One region of the Halomonas sp. IOP_6 genome, then DNA from elsewhere that is predicted to be linked to it. Evidence: predicted binding sites of a transcription regulator. Region 1 holds the regulator's gene; the other holds the start of a gene.

Region 1 (9,882 bases):
CTGGCGGTCAACCACAATACCGCGAGGGCTAACCGCCAGCCCGGCTGCTTCGGCAAGTTGAGTGCGCGGAACTAAGCCAGTGGCGAGTAACGCGATGTCGGCAGCATAAAGGTCGCCATTATCAAGACGAAGTGATAGCGCGTCATCTACGTTAAGTGCCAGTGTTGTCAGGTTATGTCCTAAGGAAAGTTGGATGCCTGCCTCTTGGAAAGCATCAGCCAGTGCCTGGCCGAGCGGTTCGGGGAGCAGACGTTGCAGCGGTGTACTTTCTGGCGCAATGAGAGTGACTTGGTGGCCGCCAGCATGGAGATCATTGGCGAACTCGCAGCCCACCAGCCCAGCACCGACAACTGCGACACGTTTAGTAGGCGTTGCTCCTAATGCGGCATAAAAGCGGCGATACTCGTCTAAGTCGTTAATGGTGAAGCATCGTTTGGCGACACTTTCGGGCACGCTGAACGGCCTATGGGGAGCCGCTCCAGTGGCTAACACCAGATCGTCGTAGTGGAGCTGTTGGCCATTACTGAGTTCTACGCGTTGGTTATCCACATGCAGATGTGCGACCTGGGTGTGGGTAATTAACTCAGCGTCCAGTTCTTCTGCGACGCTGCTGGCGTCACGTTGGGCGAGTTGGTCTGGCGTTAAGCGTTTCGCAAAGCCTGTAGAAAGCAGCGGTTTACTGTAATCATCGCCACTATCGGCACTAATAAGGGTAATGGCACGTGTATCACCCTGTCGGCGTAGGGCGCGCGCAAGGCCAATCCCCGCCATACCGGTGCCAATAATAATCAGTGTCGAATGGGAATATAGCGATATCTCGTGTGAGGGCATGCAGTCACCAAAAGTCGGCAGAACAAAAGCCTGTGAGGTCACCATGTTACACTAGCTTTCTGTGTATTGACCGCCTTGGAGACTTTGGTGATCGCCCCTACTGTTCGGCAAGCTTCCCTATTTCCTCATCGACTATTTCCTCACTGGCTCCCTGTTGCTGCGGCTCGCCCTGCAATGAGCGCTTCGTGGTGGCAGTGGGTGGCATCGACGGACTCCTTAACGACGCGGTTAACCATCGCAGGCGGCACAAACGCGTTTCGGGTGCAATTGTTACGTCAAACGATTGGCTTACCTCTGCGGGACGAAGCGCTAGCGCTGGGAATTGAACCGCGCCGCTATGCATGGCTGAGGGAAGTAGCGTTGTGTGTAGGTGATAAGCCCTGGGTAGTAGCACGCTCGGTAGCGCCACTTAGTCAATTACAAGGTAAGGGGTTAGAAGGGCTTGGCGAGCGTTCACTAGGCAGCTGGCTGTTTCAACAACCTGACTTGGTGCGCGGGCCACTCTACGCCACTCGCCATCAGCCACGCTTTGTCGCGGAACACTCTGCGTCGCTTTTAGATAGCGTATGGGGTCGGCGCTCAGTGTTTCAGCACAGTGGGCTGTCGCTGTTAGTGCAGGAATACTTTTTATCAACCATGGCAGATGATCTTGCCCTGTCTTCGCGCTAGGCTATCGCCAGCGTTTTCTTTTTGAGAGGTAAGCATGGACCGTTCTCTGTTGAGGCCAACGGGGTGGGCTCGAGTGGCTGATTTTTTACATTTAATGCGGTTGGATCGCCCGATTGGTACTTGGCTATTGATGTGGCCCACCTTGTGGGCTTTGTGGATAGCGGCAGAGGGCGTGCCTGGACGGAATGTTCTGCTGATCTTTATTGCTGGCGTTTATGTTATGCGCGCTGCGGGCTGCGTGGTTAATGATTATGCTGATCGTCATTTCGATGGCCATGTAAAGCGCACTAAACATCGTCCTCTAGCCACTGGTCGTATCAGTGAAGCCGAGGCGCAGTTGCTGTTTATAGCGCTGGTAGCCACTGCTTTCATTTTAGTGCTATTGACCAATTGGTTTACGGTGCTGTTGTCGATAGGTGGTGTTGTATTAGCGTTCATTTATCCGTTTATGAAGCGCTACACCCATTTACCTCAGGTGGTGCTGGGGGCTGCATTCTCTTGGGCGATCCCCATGGCATTCGGTGCGGTATTGGGTCATGTACCGTTTGAAGCATGGCTATTGTTTAGTGCTAATGTGCTGTGGACCGTTGCCTACGATACTCAATACGCCATGGTTGACCGCGACGATGACCTAAAAATTGGTATCAAATCTACCGCGGTGCTGTTTGGTAGCGCTGATCGTCTGATAATTGGTGTGCTGCAAGTGGCGGCACTTGGACTACTTGCCTGGGTAGGATGGCGTGTTGGTTTAGGTGGCTTTTTCTGGCTTGGGCTAGCCGCTATGGCTGCCACGTTTGTCCACCAACAACGATTAATTGCTGGCCGTGAGCGCGACCGCTGCTTCCAGGCATTTCTTAATAATCATTGGTCAGGCTTGTTAATTTTTGCAGGTATTGCACTAAGTTGGTGGCCAATAACTGGCTAAATATCCTCTATGTCATAGAATTGTCATCAAGTCATGGTGTTATCGTCACTGACATGTCTTTGAACTGTTTTTTTGAACTATTTTTTTAAATTAGTTTTCATTGAACACCGTGAGGCCCTGGAATGACCGCCAAGACCGTTTTGATTGTCGATGATGAGGCGCCTATTCGCGAGATGATCGCAGTGGCGCTGGAAATGGCTGACTATCGCGTGCTTGAAGCGGATAACGCCCAGGATGCCCACGCGATGATGGTTGACCACCAGCCAGATCTGCTTTTGCTGGATTGGATGATGCCGGGCACCAGTGGTATTGAGCTTGCAAGGCGCTTAAAGCGTGAAGAAGCCACTGCCGAAGTGCCTATCATTATGCTGACCGCTAAAGGCGAAGAAGATAACAAGATTCAAGGACTTGAGGCCGGGGCGGATGACTATATCACCAAGCCTTTCTCTCCCCGCGAACTGGTGGCTCGCTTAAAAGCAGTATTGCGACGTACTACCCCCCGTGGTGTCGAAGATCCTATTGAAATTAATGGCTTGCTATTAGACCCAGTGAGCCATCGTGTGAGTGCTTACGGTAAGGCGTTAGAAATGGGGCCGACGGAGTACCGCCTGCTGCAGTTTTTCATGACGCACCAAGAGCGCGCCTATACACGTAGCCAACTGCTCGATCAAGTGTGGGGTGGTAACGTATACGTTGAAGAGCGGACGGTAGATGTTCACATCCGACGTCTACGTAAGGCCTTAGGGGAAGCTCACCAGAGTCTCATTCAAACGGTGAGAGGCACTGGGTACCGTTTTTCCGCGCGGGTGTAACGGTGCGCCTGTGGAGCCGAGAACTATGGCGGATTGCATGGTTAGCTGCCCTGGGGGCTTGTCTCGGATGGTTGCTAGGTATGCCAGGGCTTGGGGTTGCTGCAGGCCTTGCCGTTTGCTTGGTTTATCAACTGCGCCAACTGCGTGCACTCTTTAAGTGGTTAACGCTCCACCCTCATGATGAACCCCCTGCTGCAAGCGGTATGTGGGGCGAACTTTTTGATCGCTTGTATCGCTACCAAAAGAGCCAACGGATTACCCAGAATCGCTTACGTGCCACCCTTGCACGTATCCAGGAATCATCCGAAGCGATGCGTGACAGTGTCGTTATGCTAGATCGACATGGTGACTTAGAATGGTGGAACAGTGCTGCGACCGAAATGCTGGGCTTACAAACGGCCCACGACCGTGGCCAGCATATTACCAACCTGCTTCGTGATCCTCGATTTATCAGCTACTTTAATGCGCGTAAATACGGTGAGCCGCTGACCTTAACGTCGCCCATCGATGAACGGCGTATCCTGCAATATCAAATTACACTCTATGGTGATGATGAACGCTTGGTAATGGCGCGAGACATTACCCGTTTGCATCGCCTAGAGCAGATGCGTCGTGATTTTGTCGCCAATGTTTCCCATGAGCTGCGCACGCCGCTAACAGTACTGACGGGTTATTTAGAAACTTACGGCGACTTGAAAGAGCAACTTCCACCACGTTTGGGCCGAGGTATTGCTCAAATGGAAGAGCAGACGAAGCGTATGCAAAACTTAGTAAATGATCTGCTACTGCTCTCTCGGTTAGAAATTGACCAAGGTGGCGAGGATCATCATGCGCTGGTGTTAGGGCCGATGCTCGACAGTATTCGCCGCGATGCGCTAGCGCTCTCTAATCAACAGCACAATGTCCAAGTCGTGCTTGAAAGTGATGCGCGGCTCATTGGCAGCGAGCAAGAACTGCATAGTGCGATTTCAAACCTAGTGTTTAACGCTGTGCGGTATACGCCAGAGGGTAGTCAGATAACACTTCGCTGGAAAACCATGCCGAATGGCAGTGCTTGTATTGAAGTCGACGACGACGGCGAAGGAATAGATCCTGTCCACATTCCGCGTTTAACCGAGCGTTTTTATCGTGTTGATAAAGGTCGCAGTACGGCTACCGGTGGAACGGGCCTTGGTCTAGCGATTGTGAAACATGTGCTGCTGAGACATGATGCACTGCTACAAATTGAATCCCACCCTGGCGAAGGGGCTCTCTTTCGCTGTGTTTTTCCGCCATCACGCGTTGTCGAAGACGAGTCCATACCGCGCAATGCTGTCTAGATGTTGTATAAGTGTGTCACGGTGTCATGTAAGTATGGTCAAATAATGCTCATGTGCCATTTGTAGCCACTTTTCCTGCCTAAGTTGAAAGATTCTAAACGTCTTATTTATTTCTTAAAATATATAAATTAATGTTTATTAACGTTTTTTTATTATTTTTTGCTTTTTGGCATGGCATCTGCAGTGTCTTAAATAAGAGAGAAAACCACAGGAACTGGTAAGCCGAAAGGCAGTCTTTCTTACCATTTAGCAGTATTGAACAGCGATCGAGGAGATGGAATATGATGTCCAAGGAATTACTCAAGAAAGCTGGTATTTTAAGTGTAGCGTTTGGTCTGGTTGCTAGCCCTGCGGTATTTGCTCAAGAGCCAGCGGATCCAGCAAACAATATTTCCCCAGATGAACAGCCTGTCGATTCTCAGCCTGGAAGCACAACAGATTCAAGTGATTATGACAGCCAAGATTTGACCCATGACGAAGGTGATAACGCCAGCGACATGAATCCTAGTTCAACGAGCCAGGACGATTCAGAGTCCGGCTATGACAGCACAGATGAGTTGCCTGAAGAAAATAGCGGCATGTAACATTAACTTTGGTTACATATCTTTTCAAAAGGTATTATAACTCTTACGCTTATGGATGAGCTATTCAGAGGCAAGGATGTCAAATCGCATGGATGCTCCTAGATTCAAGGATTGAATCTTTCGACGGTCAACACGCTAGTTAGGGTTAATTCCAAGGTTGGAGCCCCTCAAACGGATAGGAAGCTAGCGTTACGTATCGCGATACTAAGAGTGCTCAAGACCCCACTTCGGTGGGGTCTAATTTTTTGTGTATAGTATAATCATTGTTACATTGCCCACTGTTTCTTGGTATTAGAAATGCAATTATTCAGATGACACGTTCAGCGACTGGCAAAAAAGGGTACCTTGTATCATTACATTGTCGGTTGCTCCATGTAGTAAGGAGCTTTTATTTATGTTGTTGAAATCATTTGTTAAAAATACTTCAGTTTTGGGCCTCTCGCTGGGCCTTATCGCAAGCCCAATGGCATTTGCGCAATCTTCCATTGAGTTGAACCAAGAGCGTGCTGATAACCAAGAAATTATTCAGCCTCAATCTCGTAACACATCGGGCCCTGCGACCTATTCAGCTAAGGATCTGATTAACGACAATGACAATACTCTGATATACACTCCCTCAAGCCGTTCCAGCACAACCGATGATGACTCTAAAGCTAAAGATAGAGCAGGATATCACGCTGAAGAACTCAACCGTGAAGAGGGTAGCAGTACACGCTGGTAAAGAAGGCTGTGGTTAAAAGTGAGTGACAAATAAGTTTTTTAGTAAAAACCCCGCTTTGACGGGGTTTTTATGGTTAAGACGATTATCGATTGATCCCGTTAATGCTGATGATGGCGATCAGCCGCGTTGCTTCCTTCTTGGGCGCTTTGAACCCAAACTTCTATTTCAATATCGTCTTGCTGGGCAAATTCGAGTGTGATTGGAAACCGGTCACCTTCTTCCAGTGGCTGGTGTAATCCCATTAGCATTAAGTGATAACCGCCACCCGGGCGCATTGTCAGCGTTTCGTCTTTAGCGATTTCGATAGCACTGACGTGGCGCATTTTCATCATATCGCCTTCCATCTGCATATCATGTAGCTCAACACTTTCGCTCACAGGTGTCTGCGCGCTGACCAGTGTGACGGACTCTGTATGAGCCGTAATATCCAGATAAGCGGCACCATTTGCCACACCTGGGGGGGTTGGCGTGGCAAAAGGATGAGCGATCCTTAACTGGTCGGTTTGAACGTCGTGAGCCGACGCGAGAGAGATTGAGCCAGTGAGGAGAGCCGTCAACCAGAGTGCGCGGGTCAGCATGGTCGTATTCCTTTTAGGGGCCTTATCTTCTTAACAAGGCTTATGCTTAATCTTGAGAATAATAGTGCAGCCAAACAACCTTAAGGTAACAAATAGGTTGTGTCAGCGTTATAGCGATTAAGCCATCAGCGATGAGGCGTAATGTCGCGCGTGCCGCGGTAGTGGTCGTCCCACATTAATACGGCGCCTGCCACTGCACCGGGAATTAAGAACAGGTTGGCGAGAGGGATCCAGGTCACTAGCATAATCAACCCGCCGTAGGTGAGACTTGGCCACCACCGTTGCGATAGTCGTGTCCGCATATCGCGAAACGTTATCTTATTGTTATCCATAGGATAATCTAAATAAGTGATTGCCATGATCCACGCGGAAAAAAGGATCCACAAAACAGGGGCTATCAGGTTTAGGCCGGGTATCCAGCTAATAATAAACAGTATGACCATGCGTGGCAGGATATAGCCGAGTTTGACTAGCTCGCGACCCAAGGCATCGACAGCGGTTTTAGCGAGCCCACGGTCATCCAGGGGTTCACGCCCTGTCGCTTGACGTTCTACCTTCGCTGCTAAAAAACCATAGAAAGGTGCGGCGATTAAGTGGGTGACCAGGGTGAAGGTAAAAAAGATCACCAGCAGCAGGCTGATAAAAAACAGTGGCCAGATTAGCCATGAGAGCCACTCAAGCCAGCTTGGTACCATTGTCATAGCACTGTCTAGCCAACCAGAAAAGCGGTTGACCACGAAACTGAGCATGCTGGCATAAACGATTATATTGACCACGATGGGTAGGAAAATATAGCGCCGCAGACCTTTCTGGTATACCAAGCGAGTGCCTCGGCTCAGCGCTGTCATCGCATCCAACATGTTTGCTCCTTAGAAAAAACGCCCAGAGGGGATATCTGGGCGTATTGCAGGAGGAATCGCGTGCTAGGTCAAGATTTTTTAAGTACCTGCGGGTCGATCGCGTCGGGATCGCTATGGCGAATATCTAACCCTTTGACCAAGTAGACAACGTACTCCGCCAGGTTGTTGGCATGATCACCCACGCGTTCTAAGGCACGTAGCACCCACATAATGCTAAGTACGGAGCTAATCGAACGTGAATCTTCCATCATAAAGGTCATCAGCGAGCGCATGGCGCTACCATACTCGTCGTCAACGAACTCATCTTCGCGCACAACTTGCATTGCAAGATCGGTATCAAAACGAGCAAAAGCGGTAAGTGCATCGCGAAGCATTTTACGTACATGCTCGCTGATATGGCGTACTTCCACTAAACCGCGAATGTTGCCACTATTTTCGCTTAACAGCAGCGCATTTCGAGCAATTTTGCTGGCTTCATCGCCAATACGCTCAAGGTCAGACGTTGCGCGAATAACCGCCAGCACTAAGCGCAAATCGGAAGCCGCTGGCTGACGACGCGCTAATACCCGCGTACATTCATCGTCAATTTGCAGTTGCAGGTCGTTCACTTGGCGGTCATTGTCGCGCACTTTCTCAGCAAGACGGCTGTCACCTTCCAGTAGCGCAAAAACAGCATCTTGCACTTGTTTTTCCACCAGACCGCCCATGGCCATCAGGTGGGTTTTTAGCTCCTCCAGCTCTTGGTTGAACTGGCGAGAGATATGTTGGCTGTGGCTATCGTTCGTAATATCCATTGAGCACTCCTGACGTGATGTCTTTGGGGCCTAGGTGATGCGGCCGGTGATGTAGTTTTCGGTGCGTTGTAAACGCGGGTTGGTGAACACTTGATCCGTTGGCCCGTACTCAACGAGTTCACCGTGCTGCAAAAAAGCCGTGTAGTCAGAAACCCGCGCGGCTTGCTGCATATTGTGGGTAACCAGCACAAGCGTTAGCTGTGATTTAAGGTTACGAATCAGCTCTTCAATTTTCAGCGTCGAGATCGGGTCTAAGGCTGACGCTGGTTCATCGAGTAGCAGTACATCCGGCTGTACGGCAAGCGTACGAGCAATGACCAAGCGCTGCTGCTGGCCGCCAGATAGCTGCCAAGCCGAGCGGTGCAGACGATCTTTAACCTCATCCCACAGTGCTGCCGATGTAAGTGCCCATTCGATAATGTCGTCCCGCTTCCGCTTGGGTAAGCGTTGCTGTAAACGCAGGCCAAAGGCCACGTTTTCATAAATTGACATAGGGAAAGGGTTGGGTGTTTGAAACACCATCCCAACGCGCCGTCGCAACTCGGTAACATTCATGTCCGGGGCATGAATATCCTGACCTTCAAGCTGAATATGGCCACTGTGTGTTACCGATTCATTAAGGTCGTGCAGTCGATTAATCGCGCGTAGCAGCGTTGACTTTCCACAGCCTGAAGGGCCAATAAAGGCCGTTACACGGTGGCGTGGTAGGTCTAATGTTAGATCGCGCAACGCCATTTTCCCCGCATAAGCGAGGTGAAATTTTGCAATGCTCAAGCAGCGCTGTTCGGCAGGAAAATGCGTCACGGGCGCGAGAGCCGCTTTGTTGGACGATAAAGACGCTAACATTCGTTTCCTCGCTGACGCCTCAGATAATGACGCAGAAATATGGCAGTTAGATTAAGCACGAGTACGATTAACACCAGCAGCAGTGCGGTGGCGAAAACCAGCGGAATTGCGGCCTGCACATCTTCACCATGAAAGGCGGTATCAAATAAATGATAGCCGAGGTGCATAAACTTGCGCTCTAGATGAAGGTAGGGAAACTCACCATCTACAGGCATTTGCGGCGCTAGCTTGGCGACGCCCACTAGCATTAGCGGCGCCACTTCGCCCGCGGCTCTGGCGACGGCTAAAATCATCCCCGTTAGCATGGCGGGCGTTGCCATGGGCAACACCACCCGCGTCAACATTTCCAAGCGTGTCGCACCCAGCGCAACGGCACCTTCCCGCTGGGCATCGGGTATGCGTGCTAGCCCTTCTTCGGTAGCGACAATCACTACAGGTAACGTGAGCAAGGCAAGTGTTAGCGAGGCCCAAAGAAGGCCGCCGGTTCCAAATGTGGGTGAGGGCAGTTCATCGCTAAAAAACCAGCTGTCGATAGAACCGCCTACTCCGTATACAAATACGCCAAGGCCAAACACGCCATAAACGATTGAGGGCACGCCTGCCAGGTTGCGTACGCCAATGCGAACTAAGCGTGTTAGGCGGTTTTGGTGAGCGATTTCGTTTAAGTAAATGGCAGCGAGAACCCCAAACGGAGTAACGATCACTGACATCAGAATGACCATTAAGACGGTGCCAAAAATGGCTGGCCAGACGCCTCCGCCAGTATTTGCGGCGCGTGGCCCTTCACTTAGAAATTGCCAGATGCGCTGCCCCCAGGCGATGGTTTTTTGTCCCCAGGACATGGCATTTGGTGATTGAAAGTAGGTAACACTTGCCAGCGGCTGTCGAAGTATTTGACCATCGGCAGTGGCTAGCACTAACGTTCCAGGGGGCCGCTGCTTGA
Region 2 (9,882 bases), on a different contig from region 1:
TCAATACGTTGTAGTACATCATCGGGGCGCTTTCGCCGATAAATGCAGATACTCGTTTGATGCCCGGCAGCTCTCGGATAAGGGTTACGGCTTCATCGGCCAACGCAGCGGTATTGGCGATGCTGCTAGCCGGTGGCAAGCGTACTTCAATGTGGAATTGGTCACGGTCTGCCGGTGGAAAAAACGCGACGTCTAACGTTGGCATTAGCGCGATGCCACTCACAGGCACGCATAAGGTAATGATCATGGCAGCCACCGGATGACGCAGCGAGCTACGTACGGCACGCCGAAAACCACGCTTGACCACGTTATCTTGTGAGCCTGACGGTTTCTTCGCCACGCTGGCCAGCAGCATCGGAGAGAGCGCTGGCACTAACAGCAGCGATACCAAGTAAGAACTCACCAGCGCTACAATAACGGCCATGGCTAGCGGTCCTACGAACTCTCCGGCGGGCCCCGGCATTAGCACAATTGGCATAAACGCCAGAATGGTCGTCAGGGTGCTGGCGAGTAACGGCACGGCTAAATGGCGCAAGGCATCTCGGGTCGCGGCAATCACTGAGTCCCCTTGCAAGAAGCGCTCACGAAGGGCGTTGGTCATGACAATGGCGTTATCCACCATTAACCCCAGCGCCACAATAATGCCGGTAATGCTCATTTGGTGGATATCAATACCCAGTGGCTTGAAAAACGCCAACGTGAGCAGCGCCGTGGCGGGAATCGCTAGCCCCACGGTGATCGCCGAGCGCCAGCCCATGCTTAAAAACAGAATAGCCACTACCAGCACTAACCCTATCAGCAGGCTGCTAGCGACATCGCTTAAGCGCTGATTGGTGTAACTGGCTTGTTCAAACACCACTTCAACATCAAGGCCCACGGGCAGCTCGTCAGCAAACGCCATGAGTTGTTGCTGAGCCCGTTCAACCCAAACATCAATACGCTGGCCGGGAGCCATACGGGCACCCACAAACACGGCTCGTTCGCCGTTAAGCAGCGCCATGGCGGCGGGCGGGTCCTGCACGCCGCGGCGCAGCTCGGCAATCTCACCTAGCCTAACCGTTTGGCCCTGCCGGATAGCCACGTCGACATCGCGCAACCTGTCCAACGTATCAAATTCACCGCTCAGCCCGACCGTTAGCCGATGGCCTTGAGTGACCACTTCGCCTGCCGTGCGGCGGCCATCACTTGCTTCAATGGCGGCGGCCAATTGGCCTACGGAAAGCCCCAACGCATTTAGCTCTAAGGGGTCGACCATGACCTCGACCTGCTCCCCTGCGACACCAAACAGATGGGTGTACTCCGTGCCTGCAACACGCCTAAACTGGTCTTCTAGGCGTTCGGCGTAGCGCTCCATCAACTGTGGGTTGGGCGAAGAATCTAGTGTCCAGCGCAGGGCAGCCACCATGCTAAAGGCGTAACCGCGGTCATCCAGCAGCTCTGGTGTTTGCACACCGGCTGGCAAGGTTGGCGCGATATCGCCTAATTTATCTCGTACTCGGCTCCACACAGGGGTGACATCAATAACCGCGTCTTCTAATTCAAGACTGATAACAGCGATGCCCTGGCGCGACGTAGATTCAAGCACTTGGATTTCTGAAATAGTGCGCAACTCGTTTTCAATAGGCCGCGCTACCAGCGCTTCAACCTGCTCAGGCGTAGCACCAGGAAACGGCGCAAGCACGGTAGCCATACGCGCAATCAGATGAGGGTCTTCTGCCCGAGGAAGCGTTTGAATAGCCGATAGCCCAGCCACAACCAGCAACCCCAAGGTTAGTGCCACTAAACGGCGATTAAATAACCACTCAATGCGCTGCATAAGCCATATCCTCGCTGAGGGTGACCTGCTGCCCAGGGGTGATGCGGTGAATGCCGCTAGTAATTATCCTTATTCCTGGCTCAAGGGTTCCGCGCACAAAGGCTTGATCGCCTTCAGTGTGCAGTAATTCCACGCTCGCCCGTGCCACACGAAAATGCCCCTCTTCCAGCGGCACTGCCACCAGTACGTTCCACAATCCTCGCTCGGCAGCACGTAAGGCATCTAGCGGCACCCAATAGCCACTGGCAGGCTCTACCACTGCGTAGCTAAGTTCAACGAGGTCACCAGGCACCGCGCTGTTTGAGGCGTCAAGCGAGACAACCAGCGTCTGCGTGCGACTGTCGCTGTCAATATGGGGTAGCCGAGCACGCACCTTACCGCCAATAGCGTGGTGATTAACGTTGAGTGTGACCGTCTCGCCTGGTGTAAACGTCGACGCTAACCGAGCAGGCAATCCTAGATGCGCTTCCAGTTGCTCAACATCGATAAGCTCAAACGCGGCGGTACCGCTCGTCACTAAACTACCAACGCTGACATGACGTTCAATAACGCGTCCAGCGAAGGGCGCTTTTAACGTGCTGTCCTCAAGATCAGCAGTAAGGCTGTCTCGTTCAGCCGCCAGTGCCGCAAGGCGAGCTTGAAGCGTGAGCCGATCCGTGCGTGCTTGGTCCAACGTCGTACGGCTGGCAAAATTACTTTGATTAAGCTGCGCTTCACGCTCTTCTTGGCGCTGAGCAAAAGCCAGACCGGCGCGGGCTTCCTCACTGCGTGCGGCCACTTCTGCCAAACGGCTTTCAAGACGACGGGTATCCAGTGTCGCTAGCACATCGCCCTGCTCAACCGCACTCCCCCTATCAGCCAACACCTCGCTAACACGGCCAGCGGGTTCAAAGGCAAGCGACACTGACTGACGTGCAACCACTCGCCCCGTTAAGCGCACGTCCCGCTCCAGCTGTTCGGAGTGGGCAAGAGACTGCGTAACCACTTGCAACAAAGCGTTATCAGTTTCTTGCTGGTTGGCCAACTGGGCACGACTGTGCTGGCTAGTAAGCGCAACCACCGTAACTACCGTAACACTCATCATAATTAAGGCCGCCAACGTGCCACGACTCCGGTGGCGCCAGGAAGTATTGAAGGACGTGTCCATAATGGCCTCGAAATGGTTTATTCTTGAACGATACGGTTCACTATAATATGTGTACGGCAGCGTTCAATATTTATTTATTCGATAGGCACGGATTTTACGGAATGACGGACTCGCAACCTTTACCGCCTGACAAAAAACGCAGCGCCGGTCGCCCCAAAGATATGGCTAAGCACAACGCGATGCTAGACGCGGCGGCCTGCCTATTTTTTCGCTTTGGGCTCGAAGGGGTGACCATGGAAGCCGTTGCCCGTGAAGCGGGTGTTTCCAAAGTGACTGTGTACGGCCATTTTGCAACCAAAGAAGCGCTATTTGGCAACGTCATTCAGCGTGAAACCGCCCTCATTCGTCATGGTCTAGAACAGCTTCCCGACACTCATGAAGCCGTGCGTCAGTCACTGATTGAAGTCGGCACAAGCCTCGTGCGCTTTTTGTTGGAGCCCCACGTGTTAGCCGTTGAGCGCGTCATGAGTGCACAGGGAAATCAGTACCCCGAACTGCTTCTGGCCTTTTTCGAAGCAGGCCCCTGGGCCACTAAAAAGTGGCTGCAGGAAAAGCTTGAGGGGCTAGCCCGCGCCGGGCATTTAACACTTAACGCACCCACACTAGCCGCCGACCAACTCTGTAGCATGTGGCAAGGCATGTTGGTTATGGAGGTGCGTATGGGGGTTCGCCAGCTCCCCAGCGATGAAGAAATTCATCGTCAGATCAGCAGCGCCGTGGATGTATTTTTGGCAGCGTATGGAAACCATTGAGCGCCCCCGTATGCAAAAAAGCCCCGTCATAAACGGGGCTTTCGCAATGCTTACTTATTAATTTAAACGCCCACTGGCCCACCATCGCGCTTCTGAATAACAACGGTAGATGCCCGAGGGCGTACTTGGCCACTGGTCTCAGCGGTGGCATCTTGGGTCAGTGCGCTACCATCCGCGGGCCAGTTGCCGGGGTGCTGAATATTAATAAACAGCGCCGTTTTGTCCGGCGTCGCAAAAATGCCGGTCACTTCACAACCGTTCGGCCCTACGGCGAAGCGTTTCAGTTGCTGCTGGTTGCTGTTGTTAATCACCGGACCGGTACCCTGAATCTCGTCCAGGCTGTTAGGCACCACGGCTAATAGCTGGTCGTTGGTGTACTCGGTAATGCCTTCGTAACCATTATCGGTCTGTATCCAGAGAATGCCCTGACCATCATCACGCTGGTCAAACCACAGACCATCGGGGCTGGCAAACTGGTTCATTTCAGTCAGGCCAGAATGATTGCCTTCATCATTAGTGGCGGCACCAAACACAAACACTTCCCAACGAAAGGCATTCGGCAGGCGGCTTTCACGCCAGCGGATTATGTGACCGGCTTCGTTATTAGCGCGTGGATTAACGGCGTTGGCCGGGGCTGTCTCATAGCCTACCCCTAGCTGAGCAATGTCATCGCCTTGATTGGTGAAAGTGGCCGCTGCAGCTTCTTCGCTACGCTTCGAATTATTGGTCAGCGTTAGATACACCTCGCCAGAGGAAGGATCCACGGTTGCCCACTCCGGGCGGTCCATCGGTGTCGCTCCCATTAGATCTGCTGCATCACAGGTGTTAATAATCACCCCAGCTAAATCATTTTCTGCCAACCCCAAAGCCGTTGCCAACGAACGGCCATCGCGTGTTTGCGCGCTAGGTGTTAGCGGCAACCACTCACCACTGCCATCAGCGTTGAAGCGAGCCACATAGAGGGTGCCGTTATCCAGATACTTACTACCAATGGCGAGGCGGTCATACGCTTCGCCTGGGCGATTGGCATCGGCGGGGTCCCAGGCAGCGTCAGAAACATACTTATAGACGTACTCGTTGCGGGAGTCGTGGCCAGAGTAGTACACCACGGGTTGCCCTGCTTCCAGCTTACCCAGCCAGCACCCTTCATGACGGAAACGGCCAAGTGCCGTGCGTTTTACCGCGTGAGCATCACTATAGGGGTCGACTTCAACTTGGTAGCCAAAAGTGCGCGCTTCATTGCGGTAATCATCTTCGGCGCGCTCACCCCGTGGCGTGATGTCGAAACGCGCAAATTCATCGCTTTCTTCAGAGGCATCACCCGCCGAGGTATCCCAACCATAGCGGCTTTTATCGGTAGGAATACCAATCCGCGCATCGTCCTGGAAGAGTTGGCCGTGATTAACAAACACATTGGGCCAGTTCTCTTCGCAAGCGATATAAGTGCCCCAGGGCGTTAACCCATTACCACAATTGTTATTGGTGCCACGGGTTTGCGCACCCGCCGGTGAGAAGCGCGTTTTCACATAGTCACTGCCCGCCACTGGGCCAGCCATTTCCATCACCGTCGCGCTGGTAAGGCGGCGGTTATAGCGGGAGCCAGGCACATGCGACCAGTGTCCGTTAGCGTCTTTCTCAACTTCCACAATGGTGACACCGTGAGCGTTGATTTCGGTACGCGACTCTTCGGCGGGTCGCTTGCCTTCTGACGTATTGGTCGGGCCACCTTGAGGTGCCCACAGCGCTGCTTGATCGATATATTCGTTGTTGAGCACCAGCACAAAGCGCCGTGAGGCGTTATCGGCATCCAGGGCAAAACTAGCCATGCCATCGTGGTTCATACCCACGCTAGCGGCTTGACGCTCGGCAGTCATTGACTGGTCGGACTGCCAGCTGTCACCAGTGTTCAACGGCGTGCCCCACGGCACCAGCACTTGGGCAACATAGCCTTCAGGCACTACGACAGCATCCGTTAGCGATCCTTGAACCGCCTCAAACGCCAGCGTCAGCGGCGTTTTTTGCACCCCGTTTGAAGCCAATGCTTGGGCGGCACCGCCAAAGCCAAGCATTGAAGCAGCGGCCAAACCTAAGCCGCCCCGCATTACCGCTCGTCGCGAAACATGCTGCGCTAACACATCCGCAAACGGCTGGTTGCTGCTCTGATTTAACAGGCGATGATCTTCAATTTCCTTGCTCATGACAACAGTCCTCTCGTCACGGTTAACACGCGCTAGTTTTATGTTAAGAGGACACTAATCAATTTAAATGACAGGGTAATGACGAGCACTCTACTGTTAGGTGAACGTTTATCAGCAAGCGATTCCCCACCTTTAAAAACTGTTGGTTAAGCATCTGCACGGTGGTTAGGTAAGGTTGGGAGTGATGGTTGTGAGAGGTAGTCAAATCTGCTAAATTAATGCTAATAGTTATCATTACCACAGGAAACAACCTCTCATGCAGCCCAGAAAAAAAGACGTTCCGCCAGAAGGCTCGCCTAGCGCATCTCGCGAAGTGACAAGTCAGGCGCTGCTTGATCAAGACGGTCAGTTGGTTATTCACCATGAACAGCGACGCTATGTGCTGCGACGCACGAAAAGCGGCAAGCTGATCTTAACGGCGTAAGCCTTTTAAAATAATCACTTACCTACTACTAACCCTTTTAGCCAGCCAGGTAGCCCATCGCACCCAGCCAGCAACATTATCCATCACTTTCTGCTGGAACTGTCTGGCCCATGAAACCAACTCACACGTTAGGCTTTTGCCTTACCCTACTCCCTCTTCTGCCTGCCAACGCCAATGACTCGGGCTTAGCCCCCCTCACAGTCACAGGTACCCGAGCACCGACGGATCTGTCCCGCGCACCGCTGATTATCGACATCATCGACCGCCAAGATGCAACGCTTGCCACCGCGAGCCGCGTTGAAGACGTGCTGAGCCGCCAGCCTGGCCTGCATGTTGCTGGCCAAGGGCGCCGTAACGGCCAAACGCTGAGTATGCGTGGCTTCGGCAGAAATGGTGTACTGGTGCGCCTGGACGGTGTTCGCCAGGATATTTCCACTGGCCATGTGGGCAACTTCTTCCTCGACCCAGCGCTGATTCAAGAGGTGCAGATTGCCCGTGGCTCGCTTTCCAGTCTGTACGGTAGCAATGCCATGGGCGGCGTTGTTAGCTTTACCAGTGTCGAGGCCAGCGACCTATTAGCCCCAGGTGAAGATAGCGGCGCACGCCTTTCCCTGGGCGGGGCAACAGCTAACGACGAGCTACGCGGCAGCCTGACGGCGTTTGGCCGCCGCGACACGGCTAATGGGCAAGTGGATGGGCTATTTTCTGTGGGCCGTAGCGAGTCCGGCGATATTCGTCGCGCGGGCGGTGATGAAGCAGTAGAAGATGCCAGCCTCAATAGCCTGCTTTTGAAAGGCGGCTGGGAACCAAGCGACGACCAACGGGTGTTTATTAGCTGGCAGCACTATGATGAGCGCGCCACCCAACCCGCTAATCCGCAGCAGCTATCCACCAGCGCTAGCAACCCATTACGCGATCGTGATGTTGAGAGTAATAACGTACAACTTGGCCACCGCTGGCAACCGAGTGGTGCCACTGAAATCACCTCACAGCTTACCTTTAGCCAACAGGATATCGACGAGCCCCAGGCTAGCCGTACCCTTGAGCGGATCGGCCTGCAGAGCGATGGCTATCACAGCATCGACCATGGCTGGCTTTCACAAACGCTGGTGTTTGGCGCAGAGCTGGAGCAGGCTCGCCAACGGCCTGACGGTGAAGCGAATGGTTTCCCCCACGCAGATATTGATACCCAAGCGGCATATTTAGACACGACCCTCACTGCCGGTAGCTACTTGGCTGAAGGCGGCGCGGGGGAGTTTGACGTTGGCATAGGCGCTCGCTACGACCGCTATGACTCCAGCGGTCAAAACGATGCCGACAGCGTGCACGACCAAGTGTCGCCGCGCTTCCGCCTTGCCTGGCGGCCCGACGACACCTTGATGCTGTTCTCCGGCTACGCCGAAGCCTTCCGCGCACCCAGTCTTTCCGAGCTTTACGCTAACGAGCGCCACTTTGCCGGTTTCTGCGCAGGACCATTTTTCTGTACGCCCGACAACTACTGGATTCCCAACCCTAACCTGTCGCCTGAAACCAGCCGCACCTGGGAAAGCGGTGTGGTATGGCACCAGGGCGACTGGCAGGCGCGCGCCAGCTACTTCGACACTCGTGCAGACGACTTCATTGACACTCAGGTCGATATCATGGCGGGCACAACTCAAGCCGTAAACGTGCAGCGTGCTCAGCTATGGGGCTATGACGCCCGACTTACTTGGCAACCTAGCGCATTCCCGCTGCTAACCAGCTTCATAGGTCTTTCAGAGGTATCCGGCAAAGATCGCGACAGCGGTGAGGCTCTGGGTAGCCAAACACCCCTGGAAATGACGCTGGGCAGTGATGTTGCACTTTATAACAGCGCTGTACGGATCGGCTGGCAGGGCCGCTTTGCTCAGGCGTTCGACAAACAGGGCGACGATGAACGCCTGCCAGGCTATGGGCTGCACGATATCCACCTTGCTTGGCAAATCACCCCCGCTATTGATACCGCGCTGCGCCTCGCCAACCTCGGCGACAAAGTGTGGTATCGGCCCGATGGCAGTCTGGGCGACGGACGTAGCCTGTTCGCCACCCTCAACTGGCAGTGGTAACTCCTTGCAATGTTAAGCCTAGAGGTGACGTATGATTGAGTCCCAGCAGATCGCAATTCTTGAAGCCTTTGACGCAGCACGAGCAGCACAGCCTCGCCTGCCAGCGATTGATATTGCCGAGCGCTTATCAATCAGTGAAGGCGAACTTCAGGCCGCGCGCTTAGGCCGTGACGTATGGACGCTGCCCCTCGCGCCGAAAGACCTTGCGGCTCGCCTCCCCCTGTTAGGCCGAGTCAAAGCGCTCACCCGCTCTCGTTTAGCCGTGCTCGAGCAAACCGGTGATTACCCTGACCTGGATGGCGGGCCGCAAACCGGCTTGCTGCTTGACCCAGGTGGCTTAGATTTACGGTTGCTGTATTCCCATTGGCACTGGGCCTGCCTAATCCGCGACCCTATTCATGCTCCTATCCATGGCTCTAACCGCGCCCCCCTGCCAACGGAGAGTGAACAAGGTCAGTGGCGCTGGAGCCTGCAAATTTTCAATCAGCATGGCTGTGCCATTCACAAAAGCTTTGCGCTGGAAAATCCGCTGCCCCGCCCATGGGGCGCATTAGCTGCCCTAGGCACCATAGATACCCCCGCGTTTACCCAAAGCGCGCCCCGCTTAAAGCGTGCTCTTCCTGAAGCGCCGACACTCGCCAGCGAGTGGGCGGCGATGCGTGATGTGCACCAATTTTTCGCCCTGCTTCAGCGCCACCATCTAGAGCGTCTGGAAGCCAACCAGCTAATGGAAGGCCGTTATACTCGCGCGCTGCCCGTCGATGCCCTGGAAAATCTGTTAACCAAAGCAAGTCAGCGCGCACTGCCACTGATGCTGTTCGTGGCCAGTCCTGGCTGCGTGCAAATTCGCACTGGCACACTACCTGAACCTCAGCGCGCCCGCGGCTGGCTGAACCTGTTTGGCGAGCAGTTCACGCTGCACCTTAATGACACCGCCATTGAGCAAGTGTGGCAGGTCAGCAAGCCTAACCGCGACGGTGGCGTCACCAGTGTAGAAGCCTTTGATGCAGAGGGTTCTTTGGTGCTGCAAATTTACGCTGAGCGCCAGGAAGGTCGCGTGGAGCGTCCCGAGTGGCGGCAGTTACTGAATGAACTCGGTAACCAAGAGGCCGTGGCATGAATGTCACACGCTTCGCATGCCAGTCGTTTGCCGCGCTACTGATTGGCTGGTTAACCACTGGAGGGGCGCTAGCCAACGAACGCTGGGTCATTCTGGGCGGCGATATCGCTGAAACCATCGCCGCGCTTGGCGCGGATATCGAGGTCGTTGCCCGCGATGATACGGTGCTCCACCCGCCCGAAATGGCCGAACTGCCCTCGGTAGGCTACCTGCGCCAGCTGTCGGCAGAAAGCGTACTCTCAGTGGCGCCGGATCGTGTGTTAGCAGCGGGACATTCCGGCCCGAAAGAAGTGTTGGAACAGCTAGAGGCCGTGGGCGTAACGGTTGATGTGATTGATGCC

What was found. Region 1 encodes PhoB, which activates phosphate uptake and scavenging genes when phosphate is short. Its sites were predicted from a motif close to TGTCATANNNNTGTCANA; they were not measured.
Region 2: the regulator PhoB is predicted to act here: its motif matches at 5,980-5,997, upstream of K7H08_RS11105 (PhoX family protein).

The regions. Positions count from the first base shown of each region.
Region 1 is NZ_JAIRBO010000004.1:137,242-147,123, forward strand. Features, by position in the region: gene K7H08_RS09015 (NAD(P)/FAD-dependent oxidoreductase) at 1-831, opposite strand, end outside; gene K7H08_RS09020 (chorismate--pyruvate lyase family protein) at 919-1,500, shown strand; gene ubiA (4-hydroxybenzoate octaprenyltransferase) at 1,535-2,425, shown strand; gene phoB (phosphate regulon transcriptional regulator PhoB) at 2,548-3,237, shown strand; gene phoR (phosphate regulon sensor histidine kinase PhoR) at 3,240-4,556, shown strand; gene K7H08_RS09040 (hypothetical protein) at 4,838-5,140, shown strand; gene K7H08_RS09045 (hypothetical protein) at 5,535-5,861, shown strand; gene K7H08_RS09050 (copper chaperone PCu(A)C) at 5,960-6,439, opposite strand; gene cysZ (sulfate transporter CysZ) at 6,565-7,299, opposite strand; gene phoU (phosphate signaling complex protein PhoU) at 7,368-8,093, opposite strand; gene pstB (phosphate ABC transporter ATP-binding protein PstB) at 8,124-8,939, opposite strand; gene pstA (phosphate ABC transporter permease PstA) at 8,933-9,882, opposite strand, start outside.
Region 2 is NZ_JAIRBO010000005.1:118,211-128,092, reverse strand. Features, by position in the region: gene K7H08_RS11120 (efflux RND transporter permease subunit) at 1-1,816, opposite strand, end outside; gene K7H08_RS11115 (efflux RND transporter periplasmic adaptor subunit) at 1,803-2,963, opposite strand; gene K7H08_RS11110 (TetR/AcrR family transcriptional regulator) at 3,065-3,715, shown strand; gene K7H08_RS11105 (PhoX family protein) at 3,778-5,913, opposite strand; gene hemP (hemin uptake protein HemP) at 6,170-6,337, shown strand; gene K7H08_RS11095 (TonB-dependent receptor domain-containing protein) at 6,448-8,421, shown strand; gene K7H08_RS11090 (ChuX/HutX family heme-like substrate-binding protein) at 8,453-9,541, shown strand; gene K7H08_RS11085 (heme/hemin ABC transporter substrate-binding protein) at 9,538-9,882, shown strand, end outside.